One region of the Ancylobacter sp. TW_SC_1 genome, then DNA from elsewhere that is predicted to be linked to it. Evidence: predicted binding sites of a transcription regulator. Region 1 holds the regulator's gene; each other region holds the start of a gene.

Region 1 (3,270 bases):
CGGCTTCCGCCCCTGCCGGCGCTGCCATCCGCTGCAGCCCGCGGCGAGCGCCGACCCGGCGATCGGGGCACTGCTCGCCGCGCTCGATGAGCATCCCGCGCGCCGCTGGAGCGAGGACCATGTCGCACGGATGGGGTTCGACCTGTCGACGGTGCGACGCAGCTTCAAGCGGCAATTCGGCATGACCTTCCTCGAAATGGCGCGGCACCGGCGGCTGAGAGAGGGCTTCGAGACGCTCTCGGACGGCGGCAAGGTCATCACCGCGCAGCACGACGCCGGCTTCCAGTCGGCGAGCGCCTTCCGCGCCGCCTTCGCCCGGCTCATGGGCTGCGCGCCGGGCGACATCGCCGGGCATGGCACGCTGCTGGCCGACTGGATCAGCACGCCGCTTGGCGACATGATCGCCATCTGCAGCGCCTCCCATCTGCACCTGCTGGAATTCATCGAGCGCAAGGGTTTGCCGGCCGAGATCGCGCGGCTGCGGAAGCGGGCGCGCGGCGATCTCGGAATCGGCGGTTACGCCCCCACCGAGCAGATCCGCGCCGAGCTCGCCGACTTCTTCGCCGGTACGTCGGCCGCCTTCCGGACGCCGCTGGCACTCGACGGCAGCGCGTTCACGCGCGCCGTCTGGTCCGAGCTGCGGCAGATTCCACCCGGCGCGACGGTGAGCTATTCGGAAATCGCCCGCCGGATGGGGCAGCCCTCGGCGATCCGCGCCGTCGCCCGGGCGAACGGCGCCAACCAGATCGCGCTGGTGATCCCCTGCCACCGCGTCATCGGCGCGGACGGCTCGCTGACCGGCTATGGCGGCGGGCTCTGGCGCAAGCAGCGGCTTCTGGAGATCGAGCAGCAGTACCGGCAGGGTCGCGACAGGGTCGCCGCGACGGGGTGATGCGACGCCACCCCCCCGCATCATCCCGGCCGATGCGCAGCTTGGACGGCCCGTCAGTGCGCCCGGGCGAACATCTCGTTGAACGAGTAGCCGGAGCCGCGCACGGTGCGGATCGGGTCCGGCTGACGCGCCCGGTTGAGTGCCTTGCGCAGGCGTCCGACATGCACGTCGACCGTCCGCTCGTCGATATAGACGTCCTGTCCCCACACGCCGTCGAGCAGCTGCTCGCGCGAATAGACCCGTCCCGGCGACTGCATGAGAAATTCCAGCAGGCGGAACTCGGTGGGGCCGAGATGCAGCTCGCGGCCGGCGCGGTGCACCCGCTTGGTCTCGCGGTCGAGCTCGATGTCGCCGGCGCGCAGCAGGGTCGAGATGTGCTCGGGCTTGGCCCGGCGCAGCAGCGCCCGCACCCGCGCCACCAGTTCGGGAACCGAGAAGGGCTTGACGACATAGTCATCCGCGCCGGTGGCGAGGCCGCGCACCCGCTCGGTCTCCTCACCGCGCGCGGTGAGCATGAGGATCGGCATGCGCTCCGTGTCGGGGCGCGCGCGCAGGCGCCGGCACAGCTCGATGCCGGAGAGCCCCGGCAGCATCCAGTCGAGGATCAGCAGATCCGGGACGCTTTCGCGCAGCCGGGTCTCGGCCTCGTCGCCGCGCCCGACGCTCTCGACCGCATATCCCTCGGATTCGAGATTGTAGCGCAGCAGGAGGGTGAGGGGCTCCTCATCCTCCACGATCAGAATATTGGTCGGCATGGTCTGGTTCCCGATCGTTCGTGGGGCACCGGGGGCCTCAGGCCGGGAACGCCACGCTGGTCAGGCTGCTGGTGTCCTGCTTCGGCCGTTCCTCCGTCAGGAGCTGACCGGTGACGAGATAGTGGATCGTCTCGGCAATGTTGGTGGCGTGGTCGCCGATGCGCTCGATGTTCTTGGCGCAGAACAGCAGGTGCGTGCACAGCGAGATGTTGCGCGGGTCCTCCATCATGTAGGTGAGGAGTTCGCGGAACAGCGAGGTGTAGAGCACGTCGACCTCGCCATCGCGCTGCCAGACTTCCAAGGCACGGGTCTCGTCGCGGCTCGCGTAGGAATCGAGCACCATCTTGAGCTGCTCGAGCACGATGGTCGACATGTGCTCCACGCCGCGCACCAGCTTCTGCGGATGGAACTCGCCGGTGAGGGCGAGGACGCGCTTGGCGGTGTTCTTGGCGAGGTCGCCGATGCGCTCCAGATCGTTGGCGATGCGCATGGCGGCGACGATCTCGCGCAGGTCGCCGGCCAGCGGCTGGCGGCGGGCGATGATGAGCACCGCCTTCTCCTCGATCTCCCGCTGCAACAGATCGACCGGACCGTCGAGCACGATCACCTTCTGGGCGAGCTCGCTGTCGCGCTTGACAAGCGCCTGCACGGAGTCGGCGACAAGGCGTTCGGACTGTCCGCCCATCTCGACCACGCGGCGGCCGAGTTCCTTCAGGTCGGTGTCGAACGACGAGACGATATGTTCGGTCATGGGTCAGGCCTCTCTCGTCGTGCGTTCAGCCGAAGCGGCCGGTGATGTAGTCGCGGGTGCGGGCTTCGCGCGGGTTGGTGAAGATCTCGTTCGACGCGGCGACCTCGATCAGTTCGCCGAGATAGAAGAACGAGGTGATGTCGGCACAGCGCGCCGCCTGCTGCATGTTGTGCGTGACGATGACGATGGTGAATTCCTGCTTCAGCTCGTCGATCAGATCCTCGATCTTCGAGGTCGAAATCGGATCGAGCGCCGAGGTCGGCTCGTCGAGCAGGATCACTTCCGGACGCACCGCGATGGTGCGGGCGATGCACAGGCGCTGCTGCTGGCCGCCGGACATGCCGAGCGCCGAGGTGTGGAGACGGTCCTTGGTCTCCTCCCAGATCGCCGCCTTGCGCAGGCACCATTCCACGCGCTCGTCCATCTGCGCCTTGTTGAGGCGCTCGTGCAGCTTCACGCCGAAGGCGATGTTGTCGTAGATCGACATCGGGAACGGCGTCGGCTTCTGGAACACCATGCCGATGCGCGAGCGCACCACGGTGGAATCCAGATCCTTGCTCAGCAGGTCGGCGCCGTCGAACAGGATCTTCCCTTCCGCGCGCTGGCCCGGATAGAGCTGGTACATGCGGTTGAAGATGCGCAGCAGCGTGGACTTGCCGCAGCCCGACGGCCCGATCATCGCGGTGACGCGCTTCTCGGGAATGTCGAAGTTGATGTTCTTCAGCGCATGGTTGTCGCCGTAATAGAAGTTGAGCTTCTCGACCTTGAGCTTGGACTCGGCCGACGGCGCGGTGGCGCGATTGACGGCGGAGGCGATGTCGATCGACGTTTCGGGTGCGAAGTTCATGGTCCGTCTCACTTCATCTTCGCCA
Region 2 (3,270 bases), 2.1 Mb from region 1:
GGTCCAGCCGCTGGCATAGAGGAACACCGGCACGCCGACGACGAACCACACGTCACGCGCGCCGAACAGGGCGACGCGCGCCGCCGCCAGCAGATTGATGCCCTTCGACTTGGCGAACAGTTCGCGGGCGCTGGCGCTGGCCTTGGCCTTGCCCATCATGGCGGGCAGCGAGAACACCACGCCCAGCATGACCAGGAACAGCGCCCCCGCCATCAGCCACAGCCCATAGCGGAAGCCGACCAACTGCAGCAGCAGACCACCGAGGAAGAAGCCGACGCCCTTCATCGCGTTCTTCGAGCCGGTGAACCAGGCGACCCATTTGAACAGCCGGCCCTCGGCCTCCCCGCCGGCCTGCGATTCCGTGATCTTGATCGCCGATTTGGACGCGGTCTTGGTCAGGTCCTTGGCGACGCCGCACACGCCCTGCGCGAGCAGCACCCAGGTGACCAGCAGCGTGCTGCCCCATTCGGGAGAGGCGGCGGACAGCAGGAGGAAGCCCGCGATCTGCGTGACCAGCCCCACGGTTAGCATGCGCGTGATGCCGTAGCGCGCCGCCAGCCACCCGCCGATGAAATTGGCGCCGATGCCCGCCGCCTCGTAGAGCAGGAACAGGAAGGCCAGCGTGAAGGGCGAGTAGCCGAGCTGGAAGAAGGTGAACAGCACCAGCATGCGCAGGGCGCCGTCGGTGAGCGTGAAGCCCCAATAGGCCGCCGTCACGATCGCGTAGTTGCGCAGCCCGCTCGCCGATGCTCCCGTCATGTTCAGATCCCGACCTTGTGCATGTGGCAGGCGAGATCGACCATGCGGCAGGCGTAGCCCATCTCGTTATCGTACCAGGCGTAAACCTTCAGCAGCGTCTCGTCGGTGACGAGGGTGGAGAGGCCGTCGACGATGGAGGAACGGGTGTCGCGGGCATAGTCGGCCGAGACCAGCGCGCGCGGCTCATAACCGAGAATCCCGGCGAGCGGACCTTCGGCAGCCGCGCGGAACAGCTCGTTCACCTCCTCGACGCTGGTCGGGCGCTGCATCTCGAACACCGCATCGGTGAGCGAGGCGTTGAGTACCGGCGCGCGCACCGCATGGCCGTTCAGCTTGCCCTTCAGCTCGGGATAGATCAGCGCGATGGCGGTGGCGCTGCCCGTGGTGGTGGGCTGGAGCGAGAGCATGGCGGAACGGGCGCGGCGCAAGTCCTTATGCGGAGCATCGACCACGACATTGGTGTTGGTCGGGTTGTGGATGGTGGTGATCTGGCCGTGCCGGATGCCGATAGCCTCATGCACCACCTTCACCACCGGGGCGAGGCAGTTGGTGGTGCAGGACGCCGCCGTGACGATGGGGTGCGCGGCCGGATCGTAGAGATGCTCGTTGACGCCGACCACGACGTTGAGCACCGAGGGATCCTTCACCGGCGCGGCGACGATCACCCGCTTGGCGCCGCGCTCAAGATGGCCCTGCAGGACGGACGGGGTAAGGAACCTGCCGGTGCATTCCAGCACGACATCGACGCCAAGGTCGCCCCACGGGATATCGGCTGGGGCGGCGTGGGCGGAGAAGGAAATGCGCTTGCCGGCGATAGTGACGGCTTCCTCGCTGGGCGTCTCGATCTGCGTCCGCCAGCGTCCCTGCACGCTGTCGAATTCGATGAGATGCGCGGTCGCCGCGGCGCCGCCCTTGATCTCGTTGAAATGAACGACATCAAGCCGGTTGCCGGCGCGCGGATCGCTGGTCTGCCGCTCGGCAGCCCCCATCGCCGCCCGCAGCGCCAGCCGCCCGATCCGCCCCATGCCGTTGATGCCGACCCTCATACCCAGATCCCCTCGGATGATTGACGTGTCCGGCGCTCACATCAGTGCGTGCGTTTCGCAGACCCGCTGCGCCGTACCAGCCGGGAATGACAGTTCGGTGACACCCATATGCCGTGGGTCGGCCCATGTCGGCGCTTGTGATCGCGTCATCTATTTCCGCAGACGCCAAAACAAGGTAGCCTGACTGGAACAAGAAGAACTACAAACAGGAAACGCCATGTCTCGGAAATCCGTCTTCGGATCGGATCGGCGCGTATTCTTGACGGGGTTGGCGTCTTTCTTCGCCTCTCTTGCGGTATTTCCTCGCCTGCCTCAGGCGAAATCATCAGAAATACGCTTCGGTTTAACGCCCGTCTTTCTTACGTCCGATCTGGAATTGCTTGGTCGTCTCCAAGCATACCTTGAGCGGACGACAGGTGTTCCGGTCAATCTGGTCACCCGCCGCACCTATCAGGAGATCGTTGCTCTCCTTATTTCGAGACAGATCGACGCGGCATGGATCTGCGGCTACCCCTATGTCATGCACGAGACCGAGCTTCAGCTGGTCGCCGTGCCGCGATGGCGCGGCAGGCCGCTCTATCAGTCCTATCTGATCGTCGATGCCGATCGCCGGGCCGAAGGCCTCGCCGACCTCAAGGGCGATGTGCACGCCTTCTCGGATCCCGATTCCAATTCCGGCTTCCTGGTCACGCGCGCGGCTCTGGCCGAGGCTCATGCCCGGCCCGAGACCTTCTTCGAGCGGACATTCTTCACCTATGGCCATCGGAACGTCATTCGTGCCGTCGCCTCGGGGCTGGCGGCATCCGGATCGGTGGACGGCTATGTCTATGAGGTGGTCGCCGAGCTGGAGCCGGAACTTACCGCTCGCACCCGTATCCTCCGGCGTTCCGAATGGCTGGGCTTCCCGCCGATCGCCGCCCCACGGATCGCCGTGGACAAGGAGCACCTCGCGCGACTGTCCGCCGCGCTGCTGAACATGTCCGAGGACACGGATGGACGCGCCATCCTCGCCATGCTGCGGCTCGACGGCTTCGCGCGCGAGGACGCCGACCTCTTCGACACGATCGCCGCGAAGGCGGCCATCGTCGCGCTCGAGGGCTAACCGATGCCTCCGTCTCTCGATCCCCGTAGCTGGCCGGTGGCCCTGAAGGTGCCGCTGGCCGTCGCCGCGCTCATGGTTCTTGTCGGTGTCGTCCTCTCCGAACGCGTGCTGTCACGCCTCGACGACACACAAGGGCGCCATCTTCGCGAACTCACCCAGAGCTATCTCGACGGGCTGTCCTCGGCGGTGGCGCCGTCGATCCTGCGCGACGATGTCTGGGAAGTCTTCGACGCGATCGAGCGGGCGCAGCAACTGAACAAGAGCCTGCGCCCGGTGGAGGCGATCGTCGCCAGTGCCGACAATCATGTGATCGCCGCCTCCGATCCGCGAGCCCATCCGGTCGGCACGAGCGTGCCGTCTTCG
Region 3 (3,270 bases), 1.0 Mb from region 1:
GCATTGCCATGCTTTTGTGCTTGAGATCCCTCGCCGTCTGCACGCTTGCCGCCGCGCCCCTGATGGGCGTGAGCGCTGCCTGGGCCGAGCCGATGTCGGACTGGTCCTCGCCCGGCGGCACCGCCGCGCGGCTCGTTGCCGGCGCATCCGACGGCGGGACGCTGCTCGGCGGCGTGGAAATCCGGCTTACACCTGGCCTGAAGACCTACTGGCGCTATCCCGGCGACAGCGGCGTGCCGCCGCATTTCGACTGGGCCGGCTCGCAGAACGTCGCGGACATCGAGGTCCTGTGGCCGGCGCCGATACGCTTCGACGATGGCGGTTCCTTCTCCATCGGCTACAAGAAGGACGTGGTGCTACCGCTGCGCATCACGCCGAAGGATCCGGGCAAGCCGGTCGAGCTCAAGCTCAATCTCGATTTCGCCGTCTGCGGCAAGATCTGCCAGCCGGCCAATGCCTCGCTCGCGCTGAACCTTCCGGCCGAAGGCGCCGCGACCTCCCCTTCCGCGCTCACCGAGGCACTGGCCGCGGTGCCGCGCCGCGCCGCGCTCGGCAAGGCGGGCGAGCCGGGGATCTCTGCCGCCGTGCTCAGCCAGGGCGAGAACGGCCCGTCGATCCGCGTCGAGACGCAGGTCCTCGACGCCGGCAAGGCCGACCTCTTCATCGAGGGCCCCAACGAGGACTGGGCGCTGCCCCTGCCGGAGCGCGAGACCGGCCCGGACGGGCTCACGACTTTCCGGCTTCCCGTCGATGGCGTGCCAAAGGGATCGGATATCGCCGGCGCACGGCTGCGCTTCACCCTCGTCGACGGCGACCGTGCGATCGAGGTGGATGCCCCCCTTTCCGCACGCTGACACGGCTTCCCGATACGCGGGAAATGGCTATTCTACCCCTCGACCGGGCCCGCCGGTCGCGGTGGGCGCCTTTCCGCGCGGCCATGCGGCGGGCTCCGTTTCCCGCCCGATTTACAGCGTATGAAAGGAAACATCCCATGACGATCAAGGTCGGCGACCAGCTGCCGAGCGTCACCTTCCGCGTCGCCACCGCGGACGGCCCGGTGCCGAAATCCACCGAGGAGATCTTCAACAACAAGAAGGTCGTCCTGTTCGCGGTTCCCGGCGCCTTCACACCCACCTGCCACAAGAACCACCTGCCGAGCTTCATCGCCCGCGCGGAAGAAATTCTCGCCAAGGGTGTCAGCACCATCGCGGTGACGGCGGTGAACGATCCCTTCGTCATGGAGGCGTGGGAGAAGGCGTCGAACGCCGGCGGCAAGATCGTGTTCCTGTCCGACGGCAATGGCGAGTTCGCCAAGGCGCTCGGCCTCGACTTCGATGCCGCGGCCGCCGGTCTCGGCGTGCGCTCCAAGCGCTATTCCATGCTGGTCGACGACGGCGAGGTGCTGATCCTCAATGTCGAGGACGTGCCCAGCAAAGCCGACAAGACCAATGCCGACGTGCTGCTCACGCAGTTCTGAGCCGGTCAATCATCATCCCGGCCGACGGCGCAGCCGTCGCGCCGGGATCGTTCTGCGTCCGCGGAGCAATGCCTGACCGGCCTGCAGCCGTCCGGAATGAAGCAGCAAGAGCCGCGGCCAGCGCCGTCAGGCGATGATGTCGGGACAGATCTGGTCTTCGATATAACCGATGCGATCCTTGAGCAGCAGCTTGCGCTTCTTGAACCGCGCGAGCTGCAACTGGTCGCTGCCGGGCATTTCCTGCAACGCCTCGATCGCGACATCCAGATCGCGATGTTCCTGCCGCAGGCGCTCGAGAAGAGCCAGGAACTCGCGTTCCTCATCCGCCGTCATCTGTGTCAAACGCTCGACCCAAAACCCCGACTCGCCCCGGCCATTGCGGGAGCCGGCGAGAGTATTGCCGCGCTGATGGCCGGCTGCAACCGCCCGTCACCACCCGCCCTACCATCGGCTACCATGGTGCAGCGCAGCGCATCGTTTCGTCGACAGCCGGGTGCGCTCGTGACAGACTGATGACGTTCACTTCGGAAGACAGGAGATCGTGTCCATGTCCATGCAGTCGCATGTTGCGGAGTTGGAACGACGCCACCAGGCACTGGAGAAGCAACTACGTGACGAGGTCACCCGACCGTCGACCAATGACGTACGCGTCGCCGACCTCAAGCTGCGCAAACTGCACCTCAAGGATGAAATCGCGCGGCTGAAAGGGGCGACGCTCCATTAGGCCGGGCCATCCGGACACTCCGGGTCGACCGCATCAACCGGGACGATCCTCGGCCGCCGGCGTTACGCCGGCGGTTCGCATTTCGGGCCCCTGAAATCCTCGATCCTTGCGAGACACGGCACTCGACGAAGGACGTAAGCAATTGAGCGTTCTTGCAACGCGGCCCGAGACACGGGAATGTCGCGGATAACAAAAATGATATCCTTGGGAGACGCCAGCGATGACCGCTTCCGGCAGCCGCTACCCCGACATTTACGCCCAGTCGATCCGTGACCCGGAGGCCTTCTGGCGCGATGCCGCCCGTGCCATCGACTGGATGGAGGAAGGCCGGAGGGTATTCGACCAAGACCTCGGCGTTTACGGACGCTGGTTCCCCGGCTGGACCACCAATGTCTGCCACAATGCGGTGGACCGCCACGTCGCGGCCGGACGCGGCGCGCAGCCGGCGATCTTCTACGACAGCCCGGTCGCCGGGGCGAAGCGCACCGTCACCTTTGACGAACTGAAGGATGAGGTGAGCGTGCTCGCCGGCATGCTGCGCGAACTCGGTGTCGGCAAGGGCGACCGGGTCGTCGTCTACATGCCGATGATCCCCGAGGCGGTGTTCGCCATGCTCGCCTGCGCGCGCATCGGCGCCGTCCATTCGGTCGTGTTCGGCGGCTTCGCCGCGGCGGAACTCGCCAGCCGCATCGAGGACGCGCAGCCCAAGGTCGTGCTCTCCGCCTCCTGCGGCATCGAGCCTTCGCGCATCGTCACCTACAAGCCGCTGCTCGACCTCGCCCTCACCATGGCGAAGCACCAGCCCGACGCCTGCGTGATCTTCCAGCGCCCGCAGGTGGAAGCCAAGCTGCAGCCCGGCCGCGACCGTGACTGGGCACAGATGCGCGAGCGGATCATCGCCGAGGGCACCGCGGCCGACTGCGTGCCGGTCGAGGCGACCGATCCGCTCTACATCCTCTACACCTCCGGCACGACCGGGAAACCGAAGGGCGTCGTTCGCGACACGGGCGGCTACATGGTGGCGCTGCGCTGGTCGATGGAGGGGCTCTACGGCGTGGAGCCCGGCGAG

Evidence for each region. Region 1 encodes PhoB, which activates phosphate uptake and scavenging genes when phosphate is short. Its sites were predicted from a motif close to TGTCATNNANCTGTCAT; they were not measured.
Region 2: a site for PhoB is predicted at 1,892-1,908, ahead of AC1PZ7_RS14815 (ArsJ-associated glyceraldehyde-3-phosphate dehydrogenase). Genes of this name have one in related genera too.
Region 3: a site for PhoB is predicted at 1,979-1,995, ahead of AC1PZ7_RS06790 (YdcH family protein). Genes of this name have one in related genera too.

What each region holds. Positions count from the first base shown of each region.
Region 1 covers NZ_CM166365.1:436,649-439,918, forward strand. The annotation lists gene AC1PZ7_RS01975 (bifunctional transcriptional activator/DNA repair enzyme AdaA) at 1-892, shown strand, start outside; gene phoB (phosphate regulon transcriptional regulator PhoB) at 946-1,647, opposite strand; gene phoU (phosphate signaling complex protein PhoU) at 1,685-2,398, opposite strand; gene pstB (phosphate ABC transporter ATP-binding protein PstB) at 2,424-3,245, opposite strand; gene pstA (phosphate ABC transporter permease PstA) at 3,254-3,270, opposite strand, start outside.
Region 2 covers NZ_CM166365.1:3,178,489-3,181,758, reverse strand. The annotation lists gene arsJ (organoarsenical effux MFS transporter ArsJ) at 1-759, opposite strand, end outside; gene AC1PZ7_RS14815 (ArsJ-associated glyceraldehyde-3-phosphate dehydrogenase) at 762-1,805, opposite strand; gene AC1PZ7_RS14810 (substrate-binding domain-containing protein) at 2,023-2,907, shown strand; gene AC1PZ7_RS14805 (sensor histidine kinase) at 2,911-3,270, shown strand, end outside.
Region 3 covers NZ_CM166365.1:1,478,511-1,481,780, reverse strand. The annotation lists gene AC1PZ7_RS06805 (protein-disulfide reductase DsbD domain-containing protein) at 21-854, shown strand; gene AC1PZ7_RS06800 (redoxin family protein) at 992-1,477, shown strand; gene AC1PZ7_RS06795 (YdcH family protein) at 1,604-1,810, opposite strand; gene AC1PZ7_RS06790 (YdcH family protein) at 2,025-2,201, shown strand; gene AC1PZ7_RS06785 (propionyl-CoA synthetase) at 2,422-3,270, shown strand, end outside.